One region of the Paenibacillus sp. FSL H3-0329 genome, then DNA from elsewhere that is predicted to be linked to it. Evidence: riboswitches for the same ligand, from Rfam matches in the RefSeq annotation. Region 1 holds a riboswitch; each other region holds the start of a gene.

The links. A riboswitch is a leader RNA that binds a small molecule or an ion and turns the genes downstream of it on or off. The one in region 1 is predicted to bind cyclic di-AMP.
Region 2: it holds a riboswitch for cyclic di-AMP, as region 1 does, so the genes downstream of both, NSQ66_RS00545 (C40 family peptidase) here and NSQ66_RS25165 (TrkH family potassium uptake protein) in region 1, are expected to answer to the same signal.
Region 3: it holds a riboswitch for cyclic di-AMP, as region 1 does, so the genes downstream of both, NSQ66_RS16270 (APC family permease) here and NSQ66_RS25165 (TrkH family potassium uptake protein) in region 1, are expected to answer to the same signal.

Annotation. Positions count from the first base shown of each region.
Region 1 is NZ_CP150150.1:5,697,007-5,707,835, reverse strand. It holds gene NSQ66_RS25195 (DnaD domain protein) at 1-564, shown strand, start outside; gene dnaI (primosomal protein DnaI) at 583-1,539, shown strand; gene NSQ66_RS25185 (YqzM family protein) at 2,014-2,172, opposite strand; gene trxA (thioredoxin) at 2,527-2,844, shown strand; gene uvrC (excinuclease ABC subunit UvrC) at 2,966-4,918, shown strand; gene NSQ66_RS25170 (CPBP family intramembrane glutamic endopeptidase) at 5,017-6,693, opposite strand; cyclic di-AMP (ydaO/yuaA leader) riboswitch at 7,014-7,189, shown strand; gene NSQ66_RS25165 (TrkH family potassium uptake protein) at 7,254-8,612, shown strand; gene NSQ66_RS25160 (TrkA family potassium uptake protein) at 8,626-9,297, shown strand; gene NSQ66_RS25155 (LysR family transcriptional regulator) at 9,821-10,723, opposite strand.
Region 2 is NZ_CP150150.1:112,297-123,125, forward strand. It holds gene NSQ66_RS00530 (cytochrome c) at 1-222, opposite strand, end outside; gene NSQ66_RS00535 (GNAT family N-acetyltransferase) at 350-835, opposite strand; gene NSQ66_RS00540 (C40 family peptidase) at 1,024-1,476, opposite strand; cyclic di-AMP (ydaO/yuaA leader) riboswitch at 1,521-1,663, opposite strand; gene NSQ66_RS00545 (C40 family peptidase) at 2,026-2,454, opposite strand; cyclic di-AMP (ydaO/yuaA leader) riboswitch at 2,512-2,650, opposite strand; one part of gene NSQ66_RS00550 (IS3 family transposase) at 2,870-3,834, opposite strand; one part of gene NSQ66_RS00550 (IS3 family transposase) at 3,834-4,221, opposite strand; gene NSQ66_RS00555 (hypothetical protein) at 4,365-5,195, opposite strand; gene NSQ66_RS00560 (M1 family metallopeptidase) at 5,207-7,213, opposite strand; gene NSQ66_RS00565 (YwhD family protein) at 7,317-7,823, shown strand; gene NSQ66_RS00570 (AbrB/MazE/SpoVT family DNA-binding domain-containing protein) at 7,903-8,376, opposite strand; gene NSQ66_RS00575 (PBP1A family penicillin-binding protein) at 8,583-10,649, opposite strand.
Region 3 is NZ_CP150150.1:3,702,896-3,711,534, reverse strand. It holds gene NSQ66_RS16280 (DsbA family protein) at 1-617, shown strand, start outside; gene NSQ66_RS16275 (disulfide oxidoreductase) at 614-1,078, shown strand; cyclic di-AMP (ydaO/yuaA leader) riboswitch at 1,273-1,432, shown strand; gene NSQ66_RS16270 (APC family permease) at 1,557-3,374, shown strand; gene NSQ66_RS16265 (iron-hydroxamate ABC transporter substrate-binding protein) at 3,578-4,585, shown strand; gene NSQ66_RS16260 (iron ABC transporter permease) at 4,806-5,861, shown strand; gene NSQ66_RS16255 (iron ABC transporter permease) at 5,861-6,895, shown strand; gene NSQ66_RS16250 (ABC transporter ATP-binding protein) at 6,951-7,751, shown strand; gene murB (UDP-N-acetylmuramate dehydrogenase) at 7,902-8,639, shown strand, end outside.

The sequences.
Region 1 (10,829 bases):
TCAGTTGAGATGGAGTATTATGTAGAAGTACCGCCACAATTTTTGTCCAAATGCGACATTCACCAATATAATATGATGCTGCGTAACGAACCTTATACAAGACTGCTACAAACCTTTTTCCCGGGTGCAGTGCCCAGCCATCTGATGGATATGTTCGAGAAAATAGATCTGAACTATAAGCTGAGCGGTGAAGTAATTAATGTACTCATTCATTATTTAATGACTATGGTAGCTTCGGGTGGAGAACAGCGGATGAACCGCAATTTTGTAGAGGCTATCGCCTCCAATATGCTGGTTAAACAAGTGAACACCTATGAGAAGGCTGTAAGATATATTAGAGATCAGTCCAAAGTGAAGGGCAAGGGGACAACGCCTAATACTGCTGGAGGAACACGATCACGTTCTTATGCCAAAAATACAGGCCGATCCAATAAACCGGAAATTCCGATTGTGCTGGATGATGGAAGTGCCGGAACAGTATCGGAAGAGGAATTCGCGGCGATGATGAAGAAAGCGGCAGAAATTAAGGCTAGTAAGAAAAAAGGCGTATCGCAAACGCCTTAATGAAAGAGAGGTGGAACAATGGAGTCTATGGGCGATGTACTTCGTTCGATCAACAATCCAACTCTACGGCAGCGTCAACGCGATCTTGAACAGGGGTTATTCAATCATCCACTTGTGAAGGCATTACAGTCCGAACATCCTGAGCTGGACGAATCACGACTGCGGCTTCATATGAGTCGCCTGTATCAATATGTAGAGGAAAGCCGAAACTGTGCGAACTGCCCAGGACTAGAGAAGTGTCCAAATGATTTTCCTGGCCATTATAGTAAACTAACGGTAGAAACTGTGAATGGTTCAGTGGATCTATATGAACGCAAGACGGCATGCCGACTTAAAGTGGCACAAGATAATCAGGATAATATCCGCAAACGTATTCGTAGCTTTTATGTGGACGAGCGTGTACTTAACGGCGGTTATGATGAGATAGATATTATGGGCAAAGACCCGCGCCGGGTCTCGGCTGTGAATAAAATATTTGATTATATCACCAGTGTTAAAGAGGAAGGCCTGACTTCACGCGGCATTTATTTACATGGCTCTTTCGGAACAGGCAAAACTTTTTTGATGTGTTATTTGCTGCATGAGCTTGCTGTTGCTGGATATACCGGAGTGATCGTATACATGCCAGACTTTATAGAGGACTTGAAATCGATCATGATGGATGGCCAGAAAATGAAGGAAACTGTCGATACGATGAAAAACTGTGATTTGCTTATTTTTGATGACATTGGTGCGGAAAATTTGAATCCTTGGGCTCGTGATCATGTACTTGGGGCGATCTTGAATTATCGGATGAACCGCAAACCAACCTTCTATACCTCGAATTATCCATTGGATGGCTTGGAGAAACATCTTAGCTTTACGAGCAAAGATGGTGAAGAGGTCTATAAAGGCCAACGACTAATGGATCGCATTGCTCCTTTTGTGGATGTGCTTCCACTGCATGGGGAGAATCAGCGAGGGGCCAATAGATAAGCTGGAATATTCATAATGTAAAATTCAAAAGAGCAGTGGTTCTCCTTTTATTGGAGGATGGCTGCTCTTCGTTTTTTTAGTTATTCGAACTCAAACGCCGCTTTTTCCATGCTGCGAAGCAGGATCGCCGGAAGTCTTGAGTGTACTTTAATTGTCCAAACACACTTTCCGGCTGCAACATCTGGCGGGCATACTCACTCTGATCGATAATTAGGGAATACCTCCCTAAAATTCAGAGGTTTCTGCTCATTAGACTACTAATTAGGGAATATCTCCCTAAAAATGAACTGATTCGTCAGCGAAAATAGATATTCTCCCGATTATTAGGGAGGAATTCCCTGATTCTGTTCATTTATAGCAATTATCGGCTATAATCAGGGAGGTTTTCCCTCATTATTCTCAAAAAAAGAAGCCGTCCCATAAGTAGCATTCACTACTTTTGAGACAGCTTCTTTTTATTGTGCGATGATTCCTTTACTCCGAGAGAATGAATTTAAGGATGACCATTCCGAAAAAGACAACCGTCATAAACGTGGTCATTCCGAAAAATCCGGTCATTAAATCCCCAAGATCATTGCGGGGTTCTTCGTTGATATGTTCTCGTGGGTCCCGTACTTGCGCGTTAACATCCATAGTTTCTGCCTCCTTACAGGGACAAGCCCTGTATTGTTAGATGCAAATTGACATTAGTTTTATGAAATAAGTCATTGACAATTAATGCGCTTTATTTAAGTATACCGAAATGCTGGGGAGGTTGTAAAGAAAAGAGTACGTAAAAAAAATACATTGAAGGCAATATAATTGCGAGTGATATTTCACATATCCCATAAAGATATGTTATACTTGTAATGTGTCGGTAAGTGGTAATTTGGTTATCATATTACATGAAACAATTTATTAACTCATATTTCGGAGCAGCTTCCATGAACTAAGCTTTGGCTTAAGATGTGCGTAATGCTTCGCAAAACTTAAAGGAGGAACAATATCATGGCTATCGTGAACGTGTCTGACCAATCCTTCAGTAACGAAGTGGAAGGTCAAGGTACTGTAGTAGTAGACTTCTGGGCTCCTTGGTGTGGTCCTTGTAAAATGCTCGCTCCAATCTTGGATGAATTGTCCACAGAGCTGGGAGACGACGTGAAAATTGCAAAATTGAATGTGGATGAGAATCCGGAAACGGCTTCCCGTTTTGGTGTTATGAGTATCCCAACTCTGATCTTCTTCAAAGACGGTCAACCGGTAGATAAAGTTGTGGGACTGAACTCCAAAGAATCCCTGAAAAATATCGTAGCAAAACATCAATAATTGATAGATGCTACTGTTCGGGCCTCGGCCCTGCCACTCAGCGCCTTCGGTTCATTCCGGAGGCGTTTTGTGTGCTGAATGCCAACTAATCATGGGTCCAATTTAGCTGGAGGGGATCATTTTGGACAATATCCGCAATAAACTGGCACTACTACCCGATCTGCCTGGCTGCTATCTGATGAAGAATCAGGAAGGCACTATTATTTATGTGGGCAAAGCGAAGGTACTCAAGAATCGGGTGCGGTCTTATTTTACAGGCAGTCATAATGGTAAAACGCAGCGGCTTGTCGCTAATATTGCTGATTTCGAATACATCGTTACGTCCAGTAACATGGAAGCGCTCATTCTAGAGTGTAATCTGATTAAGAAACATATGCCGCGTTATAATGTGCTTTTGAAAGACGACAAGACGTTTCCTTATATAAAAATAACGAATGAAACTCACCCGCGCCTTGAGGTTACACGCCGGGTGATTAAAGATAAAGCAAAATATTTTGGCCCTTATCCTAATGCTTATGCTGCTCAGCAGACAAAAAAGCTCCTAGATCGTATGTACCCGCTTCGTAAATGCGGTGTGATGCCAAAGGAGGTCTGTCTTTACTATCACATGGGCCAGTGTCTGGCACCGTGTGAGAAGGAGGTTCAGAAATCCGAGTATGAGCAGATTACGCAGGATATCGCTGCTTTTCTAGGCGGAGGTCATGAGGCGGTTAAAAAGGATTTACAGCAAAAAATGCAGGAAGCTGCTGAGGAGTTATATTTTGAGCGGGCGAAGGAACTGCGGGATCAGATTATCCATATCGATGCATTGATGGAGAAGCAGAAGATCAACACTACAGATACTAAGGACCGGGATGTATTTGGTTATGCTGTAGACAAGGGATGGATGTGTGTACAGATTCTGTACATGAGACAAGGGAAGATGATCCAGCGCCATTCCTCCGTGTTCCCGTTCTATGGTGAAGCCTACAGTGACTTTATGTCTTATGTGACGCAGTATTACAGTGATAATCCCGCTTTGCCGCAGGAGATTCTGCTGCCGGATGTGCTCGATGAGGAGTCTCTGGCTAATAAAGAGGCTAAACCTGAGATCACGATAGCTGCTCCAGCAGAAGCGGATTTACAACAGGGTGAAGATACTCCTGAATCGGCTGAAGAGGCTGAGGCACGTTCGACGGCGGCGGAGGAAGCTGCTGCAGCTGGGATCGTGGATGCCGCCGGCGGCGCCTCCATTCTGCAGGAGTGGCTGGGCATTAAGGTGCTTGTGCCACAACGCGGCCTTAAGAAGCAGATGGTTGGCATGGCCTGTCAAAATGCAAGAGTGGCTATCGACGAGAAATTCCGGCTGATTGAACGGGATGAAGAGCGTACCTCTGGAGCAGCGATCAGCTTAGGTGAGAGCTTGGGTCTTGAACGCTTGAGCCGCATTGAGGCGTTCGATAACTCGAACATTCAGGGGACTAACCCGGTCTCAGCGATGGTTGTCTTCATTGATGGCAAGCCTGCACGAAAAGAGTATCGTAAATATAAGGTTCGTACGGTAGTGGGTGCGGATGATTATGGAACGATGCGCGAGGTCATTCGGCGGCGATATGAACGGGTATTGAAGGAGAATCTTCCGATACCGGATCTTATCGTGGTCGATGGCGGGAAAGGGCAAATCTCCTCTGCTATTGATATTCTGGAGAATGAGCTGGGATTATTCATTCCGGTCTGCGGCCTTGTTAAGGATGATAAGCATAAGACGGCTCAGCTTTTGGTTGGAGATCCGCCAGAACCTGTCGCGCTAGCCCGGGACAGTCAGGAATTTTACCTTTTGCAACGGATTCAGGATGAGGTCCATAGGTTCGCGATCACCTTCCACCGTGAACAGCGCGGGAAGTCCATGGTTACCTCCAAGCTGGACTCTATACCTGGTATAGGTGAGAAGCGCCGTAAAGCGTTGCTTAAGCATTTCGGATCGCTTAAGAAAATTAAAGAAGCCTCCGTGGATGATTTCCGTACACTTTCTATTGGAGAAAAGCTGGCAAGACAAATTCTTGATGCGCTCAAGGACGAAGAGCCAACCTCATAGCAATGATGACAAAAGAAAAAGGGTATCACAGCAGCGACTAAAGCTGCTATGATGCCCTTTTTTTAATTTGGTTATAGGATGTACACTATTTTATTTTCTTAAATCAAAGAAGAAGGCTCCACCGGCTTAGGTTTCTGTGGTGGATTAAATCGATAGACGATGTAAGCGACTATGAACGGCATAATAATCGCGAAGATACCCGCGCCTACATTTACGCTCTCCTTCATAAAGATCAGCGTAGCGCCCATCAGGATGCTGTCAAACACGACGTGGCTGAACATGACAGCAATAAATCCGTAACGAAGGAAAATATAACTGAACAGCAGCCCGATTACGGTCAGCTCAATGGGACGGGAGCTGATGGGATAGATCGGATATAACGTATGGCCAAACGCCCAAACCAGCGTGGTGATCAAGCAAGCGACAAAAGTGTTCCGGAACACCTTTTTCAGCATAGGAATTCCGAAAAAGCGATAAATGGCTTCCTCAGATAAACCAGCGAGCCATGCGACGATAGGCAGAAGCCAAGCATATCTCATGTTATAAGGAGATTGGGTGGCGTCTGTAGTAGACCAATTGTGCAAGGTAAACGATAATATGATGAACATAACCGTCTGCACCCCTAGCAGAATGAAAGCCCAGATGTAACCAGCCCGGATACTGTCCAACACATATTGTCCATAGCCGGGCTCTTTGGCGCGGGGCCAAGGGTTCATGCCTTCCTCTTTTCGCCATAAGCCATTGCCGCCCACTAAAGAGAAGTAGAGCAAGGAGGACATCAGCAGGCTGTACAAAGCATAAATGATAAACATAATGACAGAGGTAATCTGTGCTTCTAGCCCTTCGCCCGTAGATTCAGGCAGCATATTATAGGTGCTGATCATCATGATTACAAAATAGGCTGAGCTTAGGAATACTCCACGTTTAAAGGAAGTATGCTCTCTTCTAAGAATACTGTAGACGAGTGCCAGAATTCCTAAAATCAGTGTGGGTATACCGTAACCGAATAATGTTAGCTTTTCCGCTAAAGAGGTCTGTCCTTGTACGTAGGAGGTATGCCAAGCTGGTGCAGTGAATCCGGCATTAAAGCTGGAGACCTGCTCTCCACTGAAATCAAAATAATAGTGCAATAAGGATTCGCCGACCTGAACAGTACTATCCGTATACACTAGCCCATGGCTTCCTGTATTCGATTCAATTTGTAGCTTGGCAGGATTTACTTCCCATTCCTGAAGCCAAGGACGAGCAAGATTCTCCTTCTGCGCTAGAGTGAGGTCAGCTCCCTTGTCCTCTTTTGCACCAACGGAAGCAATGCCAGACCCCTCTTCGGAGGCAACTTTTGCAGCCTTTGAGAAAGCGACAATCTCGCCGGTATACATATTGAGGTCAACGATGATTTGCGGCTCTTGATCCGCTGACGGAGTAAGCGTTGCACGAAAGACATCAAAAGGATATTTTTGATCCAATTTTTTCTTGGTGTAGTCCTCCACAAGCTTCTCGCGAGACATATAACCATAAAAGGAAGAGTCCGTCTCGTAAAGTACATTCCATTGATCGTTTGGTGCTTCGGTGTAATTGAGCTTTTGTTCTGCGAATAATACGGCTTGGTCACGGGCTTCTGCCTTGCTAATAACGGTGGTATCTTCCCCTGTAGAGCTGCTTAGCAGCGAAGGGGAAATCTGAAACATAATAAATAGAATAAGACCGATAATGCCCGAGATGATGAGCCTCTTGGAGAGGGCACGTTGCTGTAGGGGCTGGCCGACGGGATTCATGTAACGCCTCCTTGTTATGTACTGACAATGTTATGTTCCATTATAGTATTAGTGCCTGGCTGGTTACAAAAAACATTATATGTTCTTTTTATGGGTAATAGAGATAGTATAGAATAGTCATGTGAATTTATACCATGAATTTTATCGTGTTCATTTGTGTACGAATGGTGAGAATCGGTGTAATTGCAGGGAAAACACGGAAAAGTGATGAGAAAAGGTACTCCATTTGATGCAGTCTCTTTAAACCGCATTTTTTCATGTGAATGAGCATTAATTGTGTCTTTGTGAATTCACTAAATAACGTATATAATTTGTATGCAATTGTATAGTAGCCGAATTTCTGGTGAAAACGGGGGAACCATAAGAAGTGATGAAAAGTGGAGTGTACAAGATAAATGGCACTTTCATCAGGGGTGAATTTCGTTCTAGGAACGAATAGGGCAGCCTGCACAGTCCGAATCCGTCAGCTAACCTCGTAGGCTAATTTACTGCAGGAACCAAGTCAGCATTGGTTTTCCAGTGCTTTTTTTGTTGGAATTTTTGATAAGAAGGTGAGCATAGTGGCTTCACAGTTTCGCAGGATTTCTGAATTTAAGTTTCTGAAGCTCTCGCCGCCGCAGATACTGGTGCTTGGTTTTGCATCGATTATTCTGATAGGGGCCTTGCTGCTTATGTTGCCCATTTCAAGCACAAGCGGGAATTCCGTGGAATTTATTGATGCATTATTTACTTCAACTTCGGCAACCTGTGTAACAGGACTTGTTGTGCTGGATACCGGAACTTCGTTCACGATTTTTGGGAAAACCGTAATTATGATCCTGATCCAGATCGGCGGCTTAGGTTTTATGACCATGGCCACTCTATTTTCACTGGTGTTAAAGCGTAAAATTTCTTTGCGGGACAGGCTAATCCTACAGGAAGCCATGAATCAAGGCTCTATGGAAGGAATTGTGCGACTGATCCGGAGAGTCCTTATATATTCTCTTGTCATAGAAGGCTGTGCCGCTTTGCTGCTGTCTATTCGCTGGGCTTTTGATATGCCACTGGGAAAAGCGATTTATTTTGGCATATTTCATGCGGTGTCTATGTTTAATAATGCGGGGTTCGATATTTTTGGGGATTTTCGCAGTTTAACTGATTATGTATATGATCCGCTTGTGAATATTATTGTGATGTTTCTGATTGTCTCCGGCGGGATTGGTTTTATTGTAATGTCAGATCTGGTGGAGTTTCGGGTAACCCGCAGGCTGTCTCTACATAGTAAAGTTGTCCTGTCCACCAGCACAGGGCTGATTCTGATCGGAGCTCTGGTTATTTTTATATTCGAGTTTACTAACACTCGTACCCTAGGTTCACTGAATTTTGGCGGTAAAATATTATCAGCCTTCTTTCAATCCGTGTCTCCCCGTACGGCTGGCGCGAACACAGTTGATATTGCTGGACTTCGGCAGGCTACACAATTTTTTATAGTGATTCTTATGTTTATTGGTGCTTCTCCAGGCTCAACGGGCGGCGGGATCAAGACAACAACCTTTACGATGATGATTGGTGCTGTTATTGCTATGCTGCGTGGACGGGAAGATGTTGTGTTGTTCCGTTATCGGCTGGCTCAAGAGCGCATCTACAAGGCATTAACGATCACACTGCTGGCTTTGTTGTTAATCGCCTCTGTGTCGATGATACTCTCCACAACTGAAGACAGTAATTTCTTGGCAATCTTGTTTGAGACGACCTCCGCCTTTGCTACGGTAGGACTGACTATGGGGCTAACTCCGGAACTGTCAGCGATCGGTAAGATTCTACTCTGTCTGACGATGTTTGCAGGTCGGCTAGGTCCACTAACCTTGGCGTATGCACTCGGTCCCAAACAGGGTAAACCACTGTATAAGTATCCTGAAGGTAAAATAATTATTGGATAGGAGTTAATTAGAAATGAAAGCACAGCAATTTGTAGTAATCGGCTTAGGTCGCTTCGGTTCAAGCCTGGCGCTTGAGCTGATGGAAATGGGCTACGAGGTGCTCGGCATTGACCACCATGAAGAACGCGTGGAGGAAATGAGCGATCAGCTGACGCATACGGTAGTAGCAGATGCTACAGATGAGGGAATTATGCGCTCGCTTGGTGTACGGAACTTTGATTGTGGGATTGTTGCGATTGGTGACAATATGGAGAGAAGCATTCTGGCGGCCATTTTGTTAAAGGAGATTGGAGTCAAGCAAGTGGTGGCTAAGGCAATCTCCATCCTTCATGGCCGCGCACTGTCGCGGCTGGGGGTTGATCGGGTTATTTTTCCGGAGCGGGATATGGGGATTCGTGTGGCACACCAGCTGGTGACGCCCAATTTGCTGGATTATATTGAACTGTCCAAGGATTATAAAATTGTCGAGCTGACCGTGCCATCCTGCATGAACGGCAGAAGCTTGTCCGATTTAAATACAAGAGCTAAATATGGCTGCAGCATTGTTGCCCTAAATAGGGAAAGCGGAATAATCGTCGCTCCAACTGCCCATGATTATTTAAGTGAAGGCGATGTTATGGTACTCATTGGTCCTAATGAAAGTATTGACCGTTTTGAGAGTGAAGTTGTGAACCAAGAATCATAGTAAAAGAAGCTGACTCAAAAGTAGTGAATTCTACTTGGGGGCAGCTTCTTTTTTATGGAGTAAAGAGTAGGAAAAGTAATGGATTTTACTATGCCATATGACTATAGATCACGCGTAGTGATCTGTGCTATTGGGGTGTGTGGTGGGCGAGTTACTAGGTGTGATATTCGTACGGCTGTAGTAGATGATTTGTGGTATCTGTGACAGTGGACTATGGGCGAGATGCGTTCTTTGTTTGTACGATGTACAGAGTGGGTGTGAACTAATTAGAGAAAACTTCCCTGAAAACAGCCGCTATTCGCTCTAAATAAACGAAATTAGGGAATTTCTCCCTAATAATTAGAGGGATTCCTTATTAGCTACTGAATCGGCCAAAAATTAGGGAAGTTTTCCCTAATTATAAGTCTTCTGAACAAAAATCTCTGAATTTTAGGGATAAATCCCCTAATCTTTCGATAAGTGCTTCACTTATTGCCTCATTTGGAGATCAATAGGTGCGCCCCTTGATTCATTTGGTCCGGCTTTACTGCTCACGTTCTGTCAGAAACATCTCTTCGGTTACTTGCACCAGACTGCGAGCCGCCGTGCTCATGCTTCCATCGTCACGGTAAATCAGGCAGGTGGTCCGTTGAGTCTGCTCCAGCTCCTTGATATGTAAGGACACCAGTCCGCCGCCGTTCAGCAGCTCTGGACGCAGATAAGACTTTGGCAGCAACGCAGCCGCTTTGACAGTCGGAAGCAGCCGCACGATGGCTTCGAAGGAGTCAATCTCCATGCGCACATCGGGATCAATCCCGCAGCGCTGGAATAGATCGTCCGTCAGGCGCCGGTACCAGGTCCCCTTTGAGAAGAGAATCATAGGCAGCCGGGATAGATTATCCATGGTTAGCTTGGAAGATAAATTTAAAGGATGCTGCTCTGAGACGACCAGTCGCAATTGATCCTCAAACAGAGAAATGCAGCGTAACCCAGGTTCTTGAATAGAGGAAGCGATCAGACCTACATCTGATTTCCCCTCACTAACTGAGGATACGATCTCATGCGTTCGGCCTGTAATCAGCTTCAGCTCTGCGGTCGGATATTTGTCCATATAAGCGTTAACCAGCGGCGGAAGCGTGGTCTGCAGTGAGGTAAGACTAGCCCCCAAGGTGACAAGCCTTGGCTCCCCCTCTTTGAATTTAGAAAGGGCTTCCAGAAACTTGGAACGCTGCTGCCGTTGTTCAAGCGCATAGGAATAAGTGAGACGCCCAACCTCGGTTAACTCCAGTCGTTTGCCATAACGATTAAACAGTGCGACCCCCAGACGTTCCTCGAGTTTAGAAATTTTGCGAGACAAGGCGGGCTGGGATAGATTGAGCTGGCGTGAGGCCCGGTTTAAGCTGGAATGTTCCACAACTGCTGCAAAAACATCTAAATCGTCAAACATATATTGAGGTTCCTCTCCTAGTGCGATGTATGATCAGTAGTGATGAAATTCATAGCCTTAAGGGTAACTGTTCTTATTACATAAGGAAAATCAGGTTATGTCGGAA
Region 2 (10,829 bases), 1.3 Mb from region 1:
ATTCTGAAGACTTGGTCCAACTCCACCTTGAAGCTGATCGCCGTGACAGGTGATACAGCTGGCTTTCACGGTTGCTTCTGCCTTTGCGGCGTCCAGTTGAACTACCGGCATCGTGGGCTTATTTTCTTCTGCTACCTCTTCTTTACCCGGAAGTGTAAACATGAGTACTACCGCAAAGGCACAGGCGGCAAAAAACAAACCGCTCATGATCCATTTCTGCATCCCAATTCGTCCCTTCTATGTAAGCTGCTCCCTACATTATAGCTTATGGTGAAGCGTTATCATAGGGTTTGTGACAAAAAAATGAACGAGAATACAATCATTCTTATGAAATATCTGGTATTTAATATCATTTGTCATAGACCATGCAATAAAAAGGTTTGTCTCCTGTAGGTGTGCGGCGTTCATACGTATCTGTAATCGTAAATCCACATTTTTGATAAGTTCGAATGGCGCGTTGGTTCCAGGTCAGGACTTCCAGATCTATCTCACGATCAGGATAACGACTCAAGGCTGTCTGGACGATGGCATCTACGAATAGTTTGCCTAAACCATGGCCGCATAGATCGGGGCGCATCCCAACTCCTAAACGGACGACTCCTTCCATCGGGAACAACTGTGCGAATCCGCACAAAACCTTATTTTCATTTAATATGGAGATATATTGTTCCTCCCGGAGCTGCGGATCACCAAACTCGATGCCAAGAGCCTGCATCTGCTCCCACGGCATCCAGCCATAAATATTATATGGGGGCGTATAGCTCCACTTACAAATAGCTTCTCCGTGAATTGCCTCCATAGGAACAACATGAAAAGTTACCGAGGGGTTTATCATAAGGTCAACGATCTCCTTTCACGAGGACATTGCTATATTACTAATTATATACAAAATGGGGGAGGTTCGACTCAGAAACTTTATATGAGGGGAATGTTTTACAAATTATGAGAGGGGTAAATAAGTAATAAGACAAAAAAACAAGCTCTCCTCCAAGAGTACCTTGGAAAAGAGCCTATGTACGTTATTTATTGCACATCATCATTGTCTTCCGATTCAGCAGCAACCGATTGGTAAGCGTCTGTGCTCATAATGCGCTTGGCACCAACGTAGCGTTTCACGTAGTAGCTATCACTCAGAGAGCTAATCGTAACACCGCGTGAGGTAGAAGCGTGTGCGAACTTACCTTCACCGACATAAATGCCGACATGGGAGACACCTTTGCCACTTGTATTGAAGAATACAAGGTCTCCGGCTCTTATATCATCACGGGAGATTGCTGTGCCCATTTGATATTGGGAACCTGATTGGTGTGGAAGGTTAATGCCAATCTTATCAAACACATACATTGTAAATCCGGAGCAATCAAATCCGTTAGTGGATATACCGCCGGATACGTATTTAGTACCGATGGCCTTGTCAATCACTTTATCCATTTTGGAATCTGCGAAAGCGCTTCCTGCTCCGATGGTGAGGATGATGGAAAAGCTTAGTACTGCTGCTGCTAACTTCTTCTTCAAAAGTGTATACCCCTTCCAAATGCCTACGAGGTTAGCTTAAGGGTTCGGTTGAAGGTCCCCTATGACCCCTCTATATAATGGAGGTCAATTCACCCAAAGTTGGTTCCCCCGTTTTCCTAATAGTTAGGAAACTCGGCTCATACTGTTGATTAGGATTAGCTTGTAATCAATACATGACAAAACCTTTGTAAATAACAACTTAATGATTACAAAAATGTTACTAAAATCTCACTGCGCTAATTGTAACAAACAGAAAGCCGCTTGGCAATCGTTTTTAACATATTAATGCAGAAAAATTGGCATTTTTACGGTAGAAAGGCATATGTAAGCGTTAATAATGACCTAATTTTTAATATAATTGCAATTTTTATCAAATAAACGTGTTTCAATTGGGCTCTAATAGTGTAAAAATATATTATGGAATAAAGAAAAACCCGAATTTGATTACGGGCATAATCAGATTCAGGTTCATATAGTTGTAATTGTGAGGTTATAGTTGTGAGGAAGGTTTCAATCGAAGGCTACAGCTTGATAAGCTGAAGTACTCATTACTCTTTTAGCGCCAACATAACGATTGGCCCAGTAGGCCTGACTGAGTGAAGTGATGGTCACTCCACGCGAAGAGGACGATTGTGCGAATTTTCCGTTTCCAACATAAATGCCGACATGGGATACTCCATTGCCAAGTGTGTTAAAGAACACTAGATCACCAGAACGCAGATTGCTTTTGGATACAGCAGTTCCAACGCTATATTGAGCTTTTGATGTACGAGGTAAAGTAAGACCCACATTCTTGAATACATACTTTGTAAATCCAGAGCAATCAAATCCGGCAGTGCTTGTACCTCCGGTTTTATAGGCAACTCCAATAGTCTTTGAGATTACAGAGTCCATTTTAGAGTCGGCAAAGGCGCTTCCTCCACCAATAGATAATGCCATTACAAGTCCTAGCGCCGCAGCGACGCATTTTTTTCTTAAATTATGTCTTTTCAAAAGATGCACTCCTTCCAAGGCCTGCGAGGTTAGCTTAAGGGTTCGGTAGAAGATTCCCTATGATCCCTGTAAAGCGAGATCAATTCACCCAAAATATGGTTCCCCCACTTCCCGGTGCAAAGGAATTAGGCGTGTTAAGCACCAGAGAATGACGTTTCGACAGTTACACTTACGATAAATACATTTAGTTATGTAGGAATCGTTTCAATTGATTACAAAATTGTTACTAATAGCACAGGACTTATTGTAACAGAGCTTTTACGATTTTGCAAATACTCTTAAGTTATCCGTAATGAGAAAAAGTCCCAGCTCCTGAATTGAACTGTGACCGTATTTGTGGAAAGTTGAAAAAAGAAGACCTTTAAGAAGCAATTAATAGGTGACTCCTGAATTCATCGGGAGTCATCTTTTTTAATGTCCATTGATATCGCTCGGAGTTATAGTAGGCGATATAGTCATCAACCTTTGTTCGTAATTCCAAGAGAGTCATACATGTCTTGTACTCCAAATCATCCTTCAGATGGCCAAAAAAGCTCTCCATGGCGGCGTTATCCCAGCAGTTCCCTTTCCGTGACATGGACTGTGTAAACCCAGCTTCGCGTACGAGAAGGCGGAATCTAGGGTGAGTATAGTGCATTCCTTGATCCGAATGCAAAAGGGCTTCTGGATGAATATTGCCATCCAGTCGTTCAAGTAGTTTCTCCAGTGTTCGTTCTACAATTGGCATAGCCAATGAAGAAGAGAGGTAGTGAGCTAAAATTTGTCTCGTAGCCCCGTCTTTCACCACGGATAAATAAGCACATTGTCCATTACCATAATGCATATAGGTAATATCCGTCAGCAGCACTTTCTCAGGCTCTCCTTGGTCAAACTGGCGCTTGAGTAGGTTGGGACATGTTTGGTGCTCTTGTGTGGCTTTTGCCATCTTGCGATAGGGATTTGCTTGCCGGATCGTAGCAACAAGCTTATATTTTCGCATTAATCTTCGAATCTTTTTATGATTCATGATGATACCATTCTCCCGTTCCAGCCACATCTTCACGACCAATGCTCCAGCTTTACCATTCAAAGCGTCATAGTGTTTCTTGATAAGGAAAGCGTCTCGTTCGTCTGCCTTCTCTCGCAACTGTCTTGCTTCCTCAGCGACTTGCCAACGGTAATATCCGCTTAAGCTCACACAAGCTAGCTTACACAAATAACGCGTCATTCGCTGCAGACCGTGCTTACGTATCGTTTGGTTAATAATTTCGTAGCGCTCGGAGGGGGTCAACGTTTCCTCTGCATCTTCTGCTTTTCGAGCGCCTCCAGCTTTTTTAAGAAGTCGTTCTCCATCTCCAGAAGCTTGATTCGTGCTTCTGCACGTTTTAACTTTTCCTCGGTAGAAAGTTCCCCTGTCGGTCGTCTGCCCGGGGATCCTTTTCCTCGTTGTTCCTCTAGTAGTCCAGCCTCTCCCAGAGCATTATATGTATTACGCCAACGGGTTAGGCAATGCTTAGGCTTCTTGCGACCGATAATATCTAGGTTAAATCCTGCGCTAAGGAAGATCTCCATTGGGGCTTGGCCTTCCTTATAGGCCTTAACCGCAGCCAACTTAAACGTTGGTGAATAGGTAATACTCTTTTCCGTCACGTTCTCTACATTTGGATTGTTCTCTAGTTGTTTGATCTCATTTTCGTTGAATATCCTTGAGCTTCCTCTTGTTTTGTTATTCATGAAGGCTTCCTCCGTTATTTCGATATTTCGATTAAAACACAAAATGACCCGTAAGAGGGTCACTTTTTTCAAAGTTTCCATCTTACGGGTCACAGTTCAAATACAGGAATTGGGACCTTTTTATTATGTCAAATAAGGTTGATTTATTGTGGAAATGCTTTGCTACGCCATAGATGATATTGTGCAGAGATTCCCCACATTTTTAAGAGCGTAGAAGGTAGTGGTGAGATTTGCCGTATTATAAGTGCCGGTAGGCCGGGACAGAACAGACCCGTCAGTCCGCACACTAGCAGTAAGAGCAGGCCTCCCGCACCAAGTACAATGGAAACACCTATAGCAGGAATCAGTGACCGCAAGCAGATGAACAGGGAGGAGAACATTCCTGTACCGCCGGTGTAACCAAACTGCATATATAGAAGAAACAGGCGCACGATAAAAATATATATAAGCCATGCCAATACGTATGGTACTAAATGAAGTAACAAAGCGTAGTTAAACAAAGAGGATAAGAACAGCCCGTACATTTTTGGAGCAAGCCAGTACAGCGGCAGCAGGGTCAGCACCCATTCGATTAGGCTAAAGACTAAGACAGGTAGTCCATAGATCTTCATGCCAGGGAAAAAGAACAGTCCACGCTCGCCCTTTCGCTCCTGGTGGAGCTCATGCAGCAATCCTGCCCTTATGAAAGGGGAAAGCAGAAGTCGCAAGACAACAAGCGCCAGAAGCATCCATAACCAAGTGCGTATCGCAGGGTCCGTATTCAAGCTGAACTGTCCCTCGATATAATACAACAGTCTGCCCATACCGCTGCCTCCGGCGTCTTTATCCGGATAGCGCAGTAGAATTGGAATAATAGCAGATCGGATGAAACCATACATAAAGTAGCCCCAGAGCAGTCGGTAGATGAAGAGCAGAATTAAAATATAAAATTGCTCCTTCATGCTTTGCCAGCCGCGGGTTATCGATGTTCTCACAATCATTCACCTCACCAGACAAGAGTTCCGAGCACGGTTTCAATTAGTTTAGTTACACTTAATGTCCAGCGAGAGAGCGTCTTGGGCTCTATTTCCGCCAGCCTAAAGTTGTTTAGATGTTTGCTCTCCAATAAGATGGAATGTTCAGGGTCAATCTCAGCAGAGAGAAGAGGCTTATCGCTTAACAATTGCAACGTAGTCTCTGCTCCTTCACCGTTCCAGACCCGCTGCACCGAAGAGCTGTCGGCGAATGTGAATTTCACGGGAACATCAACGTAATGGCTCCCTTTGTTTGAAATCTTCACTAATGATTCGTAGCTTGGAGCATCGCCGCTGTTATTTTTTTTAAAAGTAATCGTATCTACTGAGAAGTCAGGCGCTCCATCACCATAAATGTAATCATCGAAATAGGTCTGCCATGATTTTTTGGTTACCTTCTCAACGACTTTCTGAAAATCTGACGTAGCAGGATGCTCGAAACGGAACTTACGAGCGTAGGAGGACATGATGTTGTTCATTGCTTTGGTACCTACCTGGCGTTCGATATCTTTAAGTACAAGCTTGCCGCGGATATAAACATTTCGGCTATAGGAATCCGCCCCTGCATATTTCCACGTTTCCAGATTTAACGGCTCAGGTATAGTTACCAGGCTGGCCTGTAAAGGCAAATTAGACTTGATACCGTATTCTTGCTCCATAAGTCTGTCTTCGGCATAGGAAGTGAAGCTTTCATCCAGCCAGGCCTCCTCGAATTCATTACTGGCTACCATACCGTAGAAGTATTGATGGCCGATTTCATGAATGACGGTTCTTTCAAGTGAGGTATCTGGAGAAGAATCCGCGGCCCCAAAGGCTGTAATAAGGGTAGGGTATTCCATTCCTCCAGCACCGTTGCCCTCCTTAGGTGGGACGACAATAGACAGCGTAGAGTAGGGATAAGGACCATACCATTTGCTGAAGTAGGTCAGGGCAGCCTTGGCAGCCTGAAGGTAACGCTCTTTTAAATCTTTGTGTAGTGGGTCGAGATACACCTTAATTCGTACTCCAGGCACCTCCGGCGTAGAGAAGGCTTCCTCAGCTACTGTAAAATCAGGGGAAGCGGCCCAAGCGAAATCGTGGACATCATCGGCGTAGAACTGATATATTTTCTGATCTTGTTTGAGCTTGGCATTTTTTACAGGAAATCCGGTCGCAGCCACCGTATAGTTGGAAGGGACGGCAATCGTTACATTAAAGATGCCAAAATCACTGTAAAACTCAGAGGTTCCGTGATACTGATGCAGGTCCCAGCCTTCTTCCTTAACTCCGCGTGTGCCCCTCGGCTCGTATACACTAAGCTTAGGGAACCATTGCCCAGCCATAACGAAGTTACCTGAAGCACCCATGCGAGCAAAGATTTTGGGCAGCTGGACTTCATACTGAAGCTTAAGTGTTACGCTTTCCCCACCATTAACAGGCTGAGGAAGATGTACCTTTAGGAGCGTCTTATCGTTGATATTGCCGTCATCAGGTTGGACATATTGCACTCTTTGCATTAGCGAAGTTCCTTCTGTCGTGCGCAGATCGGTCAGCGTCATATTTCCGAAGCCGTTCTCAGGCATGCTGTCGCCTCTGAGCGTCCCCCCGGATTCCTTCATAAAGGTGGTATCTGATGAGGCAAATGCATTTGGATACATGTGAAAATATAAATCACTTACTGGCTTTACTCCGGGGTGTGTCCAGGTTACTGTCTCAGAAGCTTTTAAGGTTTCTGTGTCAGGAACAAGCTGGACATCAATGTGATACTCGACTACCCGCTGGCTTAAAGCCTCCTCTGCCGGGACGGGCGCGCTCTCAGGCAATACCTGCTGTGGTACGGCTGCAGGCGCTGTGCCGCTGGAGGACTTGGCCTCTTTTGAAGCGAAGCTAGTAACAGAAGCCGTAGAGCTATCCCCTGAAAAGGCCCATATTCCTCCTCCCAGCAGCGCGAGGATGGCCAGGGTCGCAAAGATGATGTACTTTAATGACAGTGACTTCATAGTGTGATTCCTCCCGTGACAAGCATCTACGGGATGTATATGTTTGCAATCGCCGCATTATTAGCTAAAATTAAATTATTCGTAAGAGGAAGGGTGTGCACTCGTGGACAACATACAACCGGAGGGCAAGAAACAGATTGCCTTAAATATTGTGAACGCTAAAAGTAAACATAAAGGCTTTGGAGCAGGCTCTATAGATCTCAACAACGTTTCACCTGTCATTATTGATGGTGATGTGGCGGTTATTGATATCGGTGCCATGCATGCCAAGAGTAAGGTGGAAAAAGGAATTAAATTTTCCATGAATCGTGAAGACGTACCGAATGGAAGACAGGTTTGGGTGGTATGGGTAGCGGTAGACCGTACATTGGAAGCTCAATTTTATGGTGGAATCACAGCCTGTGAAATGTGGATTGATACAGAAGCGCGCCGCGGATGGAAAATTCTTGCTGAGCATGTCAATAAGCTGGATGCAGCTCTCAAACGCAAGATCGATGTGGCAGGGCTTGGAGCCGTTGAGAAATCGGCCCTCAAATCCCTTTTGATCTCTCATAATGAAACATGGTGGAATGCATCCTCAGATGAGCTTAAAGCTGCACTGACTGAATAGTATAGGAGCCTCCAGAAGGGTTATCCGATATAGAAAAAGCTTCGACCTCCGGAAATAGGAGCGTCGAAGCTTTTTTAATTTATGATTTGCTTGTGCTGCTAAGCTTGCGTTTGAGCTGACTCACTCTGGCTTGGCTAATCCCGAGGATTTCTGCAAGTTCTTTTTGGTTGGCATAGGGATGATCTTCAATAGCTTGTTCCAGACGTTGGCACATTTCCTCTGTCTTCGACTTTCGGATGCTGGTGTTGTGCTCTGGTGCCTCAACAACAAAATCCTCACGTGACTCTGGCAATTGAGACATGCGTTCAGGATCGACAATTTCTTTTAGACAGCTGCTACAAATAAACTGCTCTTTATAGTAGGTGACATGGTCGTGGCTTCTGCAAAATGTACACTCTGTCGAGGTGTACTTCCTAAGGACGATGATTTTTTCGTCTAAAACAAAAAATTCGATAGGATCACCAATGTCGATATTACGCGTCATACGGATTTCTGCGGGAACCACAATTCTCCCAAGACTGTCTAAACTCCGGATCATGCCTGTATCCTTCATCCCATGTCCCTCATTTACATCATTATATTTTGGTTTCTAATAACTATTATAGCAGTAATTGTGAGTTAAGAGAATGGGGTAAGCATAATAAATAAAACGGTTACATCCCTTATGCGATAAGTGATATTTGAATTTAGAAATCCTGTTGTTACTACAATATATAAATTATAAAAAAAAGAAAAACCCCTTCAATATAAATGAAGAGGCTAATTCAACCACCAGCGTTTAATGTTCTTCCATAGGGAACGATTCTCTTCAGCAGGATTTACCTTGCTTTGTGTGTCATCGACAGCAGGAGCGGCGCCAGTTCCATGCAATTCGCAGTATTCGGTGGGCTCAGTTCCACTAATAAAGGTTTCCAGTTCTTTGTCGGGACATGCTGCTGTAGCAAGTTTACCGGATTGCGGATTGACGTATACGCTGACCACTCCATCTGGAATGGGAAAAATTTTTGGGGGAACATTTTCCAGCGCCTTTTCAGTAAATTGGGCGAAAATGGGAGCTGCACGCCGTCCGTCGGTAGTTGCGATGTCGCGCCCCTTGTCGTATCCAACCCAGACTGCCGTTGATAGCTCCGGGGTGAATCCTACCATCCAGCCATCTGTATCCGTAGTGCCGGTCTTGCCGGCTACCGGACGTTTGATTATGGAAGCCACCCGATTGCCCGTCCCCCCAGTCTCGAATACCCCTTCCATTAAACGAGTCAGTACATAGGCAGCTGCAGGTTCTACGACGGTTACTCCTTTGGGTTGAGGTGCTTCATACAGGACCATGCCATTTGAATCGGTTATTTTTAGAATGGCTGTGGTCGGCATTTTCTGACCGCTGTTTCCAATTACAGCGAAAGCTGCAGCCATTTCAAGCGGACTGATCGGTGAAGTGCCCAGTGCCAGTGAAGGTACGCTTTGAAGTGGACTGTCAATGCCCATCTTCGCAGCCATTTCGCTTACTTTATCCGCGCCGATCTTCATAATTGTATTAACAGCATAGATATTGTCGGATGCTGCGATAGCTTGCCGCATATTAATTTCACCCAGATACTTATCCCCAAAGTTTCGGGGCTGATACGTTTTGCGGTTGTTATCATAATGAAACATCGTTGGCTGACTATTAAAGACCGAAAGTCCTGTCATCTCTTTGGATGAGAGTGCGGCCAAATACATAATCGGCTTAAAGGAAGAACCCGGCTGGCGTGTGGTGGCCAAAGCATGATTGTACTGGTTGGTACGATAATTTTTTCCGCCGACCATTGCTTTGATGTAACCGGTGCGAGGATCGATGGATACAAGTGCAGTCTCCAGATCACTAGTTTGATCCATCTCTTTGTCAACGGCATTTTCTGCGGCATGCTGCATGTCAGGGTCAAGGGTGGTATAGACATTTAATCCGCCTTGCTCCAGCTCATCATTACTGATGTGGAGAGACTCTATGGCCAAATTGCGGATATAATCCCGGAAATAAGGCGCAGCTACAAGCGTATCCTTTTGTCCTTGCGGCTTGAAGTTTAAGTTCTCCTGGACGGCTTGTCCCGCTTCTTCCTGAGTGATATTGCCTAAATTGGCCATGACGGTCAGGATGATTCTCTGGCGCTTTTTAGCATTGTCCATGTGGTTGTAAGGTGAATAATAGGTAGGTCCCTTTGGAATTCCAGCCAGCATGGTACTCTCTGCCAGGTCTAAATCCGCTGCAGATTTACCAAAATACATCCGTGAGGCTGCTTCAATGCCGTAAGCACCGTGGCCATAGTAGATATTATTTAAATACATGTTCAGGATTTCATCTTTGCTGTATTTCATCTCCAGCTGCATCGTATAGACAGCTTCTTTAGCCTTGCGCGTCCATGTTTTTTCATGGGATAGGTAGAGGTTACGTGCGAGCTGCTGAGTTAGCGTACTAGCACCCTGCGACCGGTTTCCCTCTTCCAGATTGACTAGAACAGCTCGCGCCATCCCCTTCAGATCAAATCCGGAATGTTCATAAAATTTACGATCCTCGACTGCTAGTGTAGCTTCAATGAGCAGGGGAGAAATTTGACTTAATTTGACGGGTTCGCGGCTGCGGCCGTCTGAGGTAAAGGTGGCAAGAATATTGCCCCGGGAGTCAAACAGCTTGGAGCGCACATCATCGCTAATCGGTGGAAGATCTTTTTGATATAGATAACCGAGCAGAGCTCCGGTGGTTAATACAAATAATATGATCAAGGCTGCCAGCAGCCGAAATAAACGCCGGAAGCGGCTTTTTCGTTTCGGTGGATTCGTTGATTCGCGTGTCATGGCACCAGACTCCTTTCTCTCATATTATGGGGAAGGATCTGGAAGGATATTCATTAGGGATATGGAGGGTAACAAATTGTTTCTATTTTGTGATTGTTTAAGGTAGATAGGCCATCATCTCTGGAGGTATAACAGAGTAGGGATTGTAAGTAAGGGTATATACATATTAGGAGGTGTCAT
Region 3 (8,639 bases), 2.0 Mb from region 1:
TTGGATTGTTTATGTTAGCTTCGAAAGATGCAGCAAAGAATGTCTCTACAGGAGAACCGGTAGAATTCAATTACAGTGAGCTACCTAGGATTGGTAATGAGGATGCACCTGTTAAGCTTGTTGAATTTGGCGATTTCAAATGTCCAGCTTGTTCCCAGTTTGCTGGCTCCATGAAACCGAAAATTGTTCAAGATTTTGTCAACGAGGGAAAAGCAGCTCTTTACTTTGTAAATATGGCTTTCGTTGGTCCTGACTCTGAGACAGCTTCACTAGCTGCATTGTCTGTATACCATCAGAATAAGGATGAATTCTGGAAGTTCTATGATGCTGTATATGCGCAGCAAGGGGATGAGAGCGACGAATGGGCCACTGAGGATTTCTTGATAAGCCTTGCTGAAAAAGAGAAATTAGCGATCGATTACGATCTGTTGCGTAAAGACATCCAAGAGAAAACTTATGCAGATGAGCTGAAGAAAGACATTCAGTTGGCAACTGACGCAGGCGTGACAACTACGCCTTCGCTCTACATTAATGGGGTGAAAACGGCTGAACCTTTCGATATTGAAGCGATTACATCTGAAATTAACACCGCCGCAAAAGCAGTGGAGGCAAAGTGACAAAATTCCTATCTTTTTGCAAGCGTAACTGCCTCTATCTGGCCTGGTTTGTCTCTTTGGTTGCTGTAGCTGGTAGCTTGTATTTAAGTGAAGTCTTGAAATATGAACCTTGTAAGCTTTGCTGGTTTCAGCGGATTTTTATGTATCCGCAGTTATTTTTGTTGGGAATTGCCACTTTCCGTGGAGATAAGCGCATCATTCCTTATGTGCTTCCATTAAGTTTGATTGGTGGCAGTATCTCAATCTATCATTATGCGGAACAGAAGATTCCAGCGTTAAGTAAAGTTCTACCTTGTACAATTGGTGTTCCTTGTAATAAAGATTACTTGAACTACTTCGGATTTATTACGATTCCTTTGTTAGCTTTAATCGCTTTTGCTCTAATTAGTCTCCTTCTTTGGTATGGACGTAAGGAAGAAGAAATGATTGAAGTAGATGCAGAGGAGAGCTTAGGATTTTAGTTTTCGCTTTGGAAGTTACAAAAAAGCTGAAAAGGTATTAAAATCACGGGCTAGAGGGATAATTGAAGATAATGAAAGAGAGCATCCAATAAGACGCTATATTTGAGCTTATTGGATGTTTTTTCATTCTTTTTTCATTTTTTTCAACGCTTTACTGTAGGCACTTTGTAGACTAATATTAGACCTTGTGAGAAGTTGAATATGCGCTGAATTTTCTTAGGAAAAACGGGGGAACCAAACTTGGCATTCATGCCAATGGGGTGAATCGGAACCGGGTCGAACAGACCTGTACCGTAGGGCTATAACCACAGCCCGAATCCGCCAGCTAACCTCGTAAGCAAGGTGGGAAAATGACCATGCATAAGCATGCGGATCATTTCCGTATGCTTATTTTTGTGTCTGCATTTATGAAATCCACCGATGAAAACAGCGCACGGAAATTCCGTTTCAGCTCCCAAAGAAAGGAACTGTATCCACCATGGTAAGCAAGGTAAAACGACTATTGATCGGACGTCCGATGAAGTCGAATGAACTCGATCATGAAAAGTTATCCAAGGTTAAAGCACTGGCTGTCCTGTCTTCTGATGCGCTCTCGTCTGTAGCCTACGGAACGGAACAAATACTGATTGTACTGGTGGCTGCCGGGTTTACTGCCATCTGGTATTCCCTGCCAATTGCATTAGCCGTATTGGGCCTGCTGGCCATCCTGATTTTATCCTATCGGCAGACGATTTTTGCTTATCCGCAAGGAGGCGGAGCTTATATCGTAGCCAAGAGCAATCTTGGTATTCCGACAGGGCTGCTCGCTGGGGGTTCATTATTGGTGGATTACATTCTTACCGTAGCGGTTAGTGCCTCGGCAGGGACGGATGCGATCACATCGGCTTTTCCAAGTCTTCATAATCATACTGTTCTCATCGCTGTATCTGTTATCGTTCTATTAACAATCATTAATCTTCGCGGAGTGACTGAATCGGCTTCGTTCATCGCAATTCCAGTGTATTTGTTTGTGGTTTCGATTGTTGTTCTGATTATCTCCGGTATCGTTAAATATGCAATGGGTGGCGCGCATGCGAATGTTCCTGAAATAGGCAGCGCCGTATCTAATGTAAGTTTGTTTCTACTATTAAAAGCGTTTAGCTCTGGTTGTTCAGCCCTAACGGGGGTTGAGGCCGTATCTAATGCGATCCCAAACTTTAAAGCACCGGCTGAGAAGAATGCAGCCAAGACGCTAATGATCATGGGACTTATCCTTGGCTTTATGTTTACCGGAATCACTGTGCTGGCGTATTGGTATGGTATTGTGCCAGATGAAAAGGCTACGGTTGTCTCTCAGATCGCTGAATCGACCTTTGGCCGTGGCGGATTGTACTTTTTCATTCAAGGGATTACAGCAGTGATTTTGTTCTTGGCAGCTAATACAGCATATTCAGCGTTTCCGCTGCTTGCCTTTATGTTTGCAAAAGATAAATATCTGCCACACGCATTTATGGTCCGTGGTGACCGCCTGGGCTTCTCAAACGGCATTATTTTTCTAGGAGTTATGTCTATCATACTTGTGGCTGCATTCCATGGGAATACGGAAGGTTTGATTCCACTTTATGCGGTAGGCGTGTTCATTCCTTTTACCTTATCCCAACTGGGGATGATGGTGCATTGGATCAAAACAAGACCTGCTGGATGGGTGAAAAGATTTGTTGTAAATACCATCGGTATGCTGACTACATTGACGATTACGCTTATATTTATTATTACTAAATTCTCAAGCGTATGGATGGCATTCATTTTCTTACCTGCTGTAATGTTCGTGTTCCACCGTATTCATAAGCACTATTTGAACACTGCGGATCAACTGCGTATATGTCCGGCTACTGATAAACCTATAATTAAAGGAAGTACTGTAGTTGTTCCTGTTGCAGGGGTTACACGTGCTGTATTACATTCCATCAGCTATGCGAAGTCTCTAACAGATAATGTTGTTGCTGTGTATGTAGGCTTTGATGAAGAAGACATTCATAAGATGGAGCAACGGTGGGAGGAATGGAATCCAGGCGTACGCCTGATTGTACTTCGCTCCAGATATCGTAGTATCATTCGTCCGTTAGTGAAGTTTATCGATACGGTTGAGTGGAAGACAGCTGCGACGGATCACATCACGATTCTGATTCCACAGTTTATTACCAAACATTGGTGGCAAGCCGTGCTTCATAATCAGACCAGCTTTTTAATCCGCTCGTATCTAATGAATCAAAAGGACGTTGTAGTAGCGACTGTCCCTTATCATTTAAATAAATAAGTAGAAGATTAAAGATGAGGTTATATCCGGAACGTTCGGAATATAACCTCTTTTGTATTTTATATGAAGGAAATTGTTGCAAATCCACAGAATTTGAAATTTATATGTTGACACAGAGAATGAGAATCAATATCATTTAAAAGTGAAGCAGAGGTAAAGGTCACCTTTGAATATCAAAGCAGTTACATATAGGAGGGTTTTTAATGTTTTGGCTTAACAGAAAAAGATCAGGAAGCATGAAAGTGACAATGAGCGGACTAATAGTGATGACGCTATTACTTTCCGCTTGTGGTAATAATAATGCTGAAAGTTCATCAAATGCAGGAACAGCGCCTACAACAGCTCCTACAGCAGAATCTACAGAGGCACCTGCTGCTCCTAAGACATTAACAGATGCAATGGGCCATGAAGTAACGATTCCGGCTAATCCACAGCGCGTCCTGGGTTCATATTTGGAAGACTCATTGGTAACTCTGGGTGTGACTCCAGTAGCTCAATGGTCAGTTACAAATGGCGTTCAGGATTATCTGGCCACTGAATTGAAGGATGTTCCTACAATTAGTTACGATCTTCCGTTAGAGGCTGTAACCAGCTTTGCTCCGGATCTTATTATCATCCCATCGGAGTCTTCTGTTCAGAACGGGATTTACGATCAGTTGAATAAGATTGCACCCACTTATGTAATTGGGGATGAACTAAATCAAGATTGGCGCAAATCTTTGCTCAAGATTGGTGAGATTTTGAACAAAACCTCTGAAGCAGAAAAAGCCATTAAAGATTATGATGTTAAAGCAGCGGCTGCGAAAGAACAGCTTGCAGGAGCTATTGGACAAGAGTCCGCGGCTATTCTATGGTTGGTGCAAAAAAACTTCTATATTGTAGACGAAACCCGCAGCAGTGGTGCTGTATTATATACAGACCTTGGCGTAAAGCTTCCTAACTTAGTAACAGAGATCCCAGTAGGAACAAGAGCAACTTGGAATCCAATCTCGCTAGAGAAGCTTTCTGAGCTGACTGCAGATCATATTTTCCTTGTAAATAGTGATAAGACTGAGGGTTCGGAGATCTTAGATAGTGCAATTTGGAAGGGCATCCCAGCTGTGAAAGCTGGAAATGTGCATGAAATGAGCTCAACAAGCAGCTGGCTTTACAGTGGTGCGAACGCTGGCAGCAAAATCATTGACGATGTGCTAAAAAGTCTTGTGAAATAAAAGTCGTAATTCACCATGAATGAGACTGATCATTTCGGTGGGGAAGGGCGTGCAGATCAAGTATCTCGTGATACAAAGATCTGCACCATTTTTTTATAAACCAATCCCATAGTACGGAAAAATCGTTCCTGCAATTGTACAACATAAATATTTTTGCGATAATGAGAATGATTGTTGTTATCATATAAACCATTGTAACTATTGAATAAGGAGACAACCCATGGTTTCACCCTCAGATTTCGCAAATCGTATTAACAATGAACCCAAAAAAGCTCTACATACCCGACCGGCAGCTGCCATTGGTATTCTTATTTTTGGACTTGCTGCCATTGCCTTCGGATTGGCACTTTCGGTCTCAGTGGGTGCGGCAGATATCAAGTTAGCTACGGTATGGGAAGCAATATTTCATTTCAATCCAGATTTACAAAAACATCAGGTGATTAGAGAACTGCGATTTCCACGTGCTATTGCTGGCGCCTTAGTCGGTGCTTGCTTCGCAGTAGCAGGGGCTATCATGCAGGGGATGACAAGAAACCCGCTTGCGGATTCAGGGCTGTTAGGCTTGAATGCAGGAGCAGGAGTAGCGCTGGCAATAGTATTTGCTTTTGCACCCTCACTCTCATTCACTTCACTAATGTTGTATTGCTTTATCGGTGCCGCTGTGGCCTCTTTTATCGTATTCGGAATCGGTTCGCTTTCTTTTAATGGCCTGACCCCCTTGCGATTGACACTAGCAGGTTCGGCAGTTAGTGCTTTATTGGTTGCTATTAGTCAGGGAGTAGCTATTCTTTTCAACTTATCTCAGGATATAGCCTTCTGGTTAGCCGGTGGGATGGGGGGAGCTAGCTGGACTCAGATCAAGATTATATTCCCTTGGGTGGCCGTAGCCTTAATTGCAGCGATGATGTTATCACGATCCGTTACATTGCTCAGCTTAGGAAGAGAAGTTGCGGTTGGTCTGGGGCAGCGGACAAGGTTAGTTCAGTTGGCATGTATGATTGTTGTGGTTATCTTAGCTGGAAGTGCGGTTTCAACGGTTGGCCCGATTGCTTTTATAGGACTAATTATTCCACATGTTACACGTTATTTCGTTGGAGTGGACTACCGCTGGATTATACCTTGCTCGGCTGTTCTGGGGAGCTTATTGATTATCTTTGCAGATATTGCCGCAAGAATGATAAATGCACCGTATGAGACACCGCTAGGAGCCTTAATTGCCATCATCGGCGTACCTTTCTTTATTTATTTAGCGAGTAAGCGGAAGGGGGAGCTGTAATGCCCAAAATAACCCTTACTCCAGATGAAAAAGAACGCCGTACACGCGCCCTAACGGTGTTATCGCTCCTTGCTATACTGATCGTCGTGGTGTTTATAGTCAGTATGAATACAGGGTTTATGCGTCTATCCCCACTGGAGGTATTACATACACTGCTGGGTGATGGAACACATCAGCAAAAGCTTATTTTATTTGATTTCAGATTACCCCGCATCGTAATTTCATTGTTAGTTGGAGCGGGCTTTGCAGTATCAGGCTGTATTCTACAAAGTCTCGCACGTAATGCACTCGCCGAACCGGCTACGCTGGGCATAAGTGCTGGTGCAGGTTTTGCTGTAATCATTTTTATCTCGTTCTTTCCGGCTACAACAGCAGCTCCGGTATTTGTCTTGCCTCTCCTAGCGCTTGGTGGGGCTGGCCTGACCGCAGCTTTAATCTATATTCTTGCCTACCGGAAGGCAGATGGTCTGTCTCCTACAAGGCTGATCCTTATCGGGATTGCGGTCGCTGCAGGAATCAATGCTTGCCAGCTTGTATTGGCACTTAGGCTTGATCCTAATAATTATCAATTTGTAGCTACTTGGATCGCCGGGAAAATATGGGGTGGGGATTGGAGATTCGTCCTTGCTTTGCTGCCTTGGATCGCGATTCTGTTACCGTTCGCCTTCTATAAAGCCCGGGTTCTAAATGTATTGAATCTAGGGGACCATACTTCATTAGGTCTAGGAATGCGTGTGGAGAAGGAACGTATTCTCCTTCTGGTAACAGCCGTAGCGCTTGCCGGCTCCTGCGTCGCAGTAAGCGGAGGTATTGGCTTCGTCGGCCTGATAGCACCACACCTGGCTCGCAGGCTCGTGGGACCCCGTCATCAGGTGTTATTACCTGCTAGTGCTTTGACAGGGGCGCTTCTTATGATTACCGCTGATACCATCGGCAGATGGGTGTTGCAACCTGCGGAAGTTCCTACTGGCATTGTGGTTGCGATTATTGGCGCACCTTACTTTTTATATTTACTCGCCAAGTCTAAAGCGTAAATTAGTTCATACTTAGGAGCAAAGCTCCATAAAACTTTTAAGGGAGTTGTAGATCATGTCAGAACGTTTGAATACAGAAGAATTAAGTATTGGGTATGCAGAGGCTACTATAGTTAAAGGATTGAACTTGTCTATCCCTACGGGAAAAATCACCGCACTAGTGGGCGCTAACGGCTCCGGTAAATCTACAATCCTCAAAACGATGGCCCGGATTATGAAGCCGAAGAGTGGCACCGTAATGCTGGACGGCAAATCGATCCATAACTTTTCAACTAAAGAGGTTGCTAGGCAGCTAGCGATTCTACCGCAGAACCCAACGGCTCCTGACGGTCTGACGGTATCTGAGCTGGTCAGCTACGGTCGTTTCCCTCATCAGAAGGGATTTGGCACGATGACCGCTGAGGATCGCAACATCATCTCCAACGCCATCTCTGTTACGGGCATGGAATCTTTTCATGATCGCCCTATTGACCGTCTCTCAGGTGGACAACGTCAACGCGCATGGATCGCTATGGCGTTAGCTCAAGAAACAGATATTTTATTCCTTGACGAGCCTACAACCTTCCTAGATATGGCGCATCAGCTCGAAGTTCTTCAGCTATTGCAAAAGCTGAATGAGGAAGAAGGCCGTACCATCATCATGGTCGTGCATGATTTGAATCATGCTACTCGTTATGCGCAGCATATGGTAGCGATTAAGTCCGGTACTGTGGTTAGCGAAGGCTCACCTACTGAGGTTATGACACCAGATGTATTGCGGGAAGTGTTTGGAATTGAAGCGGATATCGTTCCGGATCCACGTACGGGTGTGCCACTGTGTCTTCCTTACGAGCTTGCTGCCTATAAAGCTGTGTAATTATCATCTAAAATCATACAACGAACAGGCTCCCGTCATTGACAAGGGAGCCTGTTCGTTGTTACAGTTGTGGTTGCCTACAATTTCATAATAACTCTTTAAAATAGATCAAGGACCATCATTTATACATGGTTAAAGGAGCATGAAAACATGAATATTGACAAAATTCAAGATGACCTAGAGCAGCTAATGACTGCAGGAAAAGTGAAAAGTCATGAGAATTTAAAAGATCACGTGTACACTAAAATGGGCGGCAAAGCTGATATTTTGGCTGCACCAGCTACTTATGATGAAATTCAAAAGATCGTTACATATGCAGAACAAAATGGGATAACCCTTACGGTACTTGGGAATGGCTCCAATGTGATTATCCGTGATGGAGGTGTACGTGGGATCGTTCTGCAAACGGCAGGACTGACCGAAATGGGGATTCGCGACAATCTCTTATATGCGCAATGTGGTGCCAAAATAATTGATGTTTCCAGATATGCACTTGATAAGGAGCTTACGGGTCTTGAGTTCGCCTGTGGCATTCCAGGAACAGTTGGTGGAGCGCTCTATATGAACGCAGGTGCTTATGGCGGTGAGATCAAAGATGTCCTGCATAGTGCACTAGCTATAAATAAGAACGGGCAATTGGTAACTCTGCAAGGTGATGAGCTGCAATGGGGTTACAGAAAAAGCGTGTTCGCAAGCGGTGAGTACATTGTACTTGAGGCCAAATTTGCTATGACTTCCGGTGATGTTTTAACGATCAAGGCAAAAATGGATGAACTAACTTATTTACGTGAATCGAAGCAACCGCTTGAGTATCCATCCTGTGGGAGTGTATTTAAGCGGCCTCCAGGCCGTTTTGCAGGTCAGTTAATTCAAGAGAGCGGCTTACAG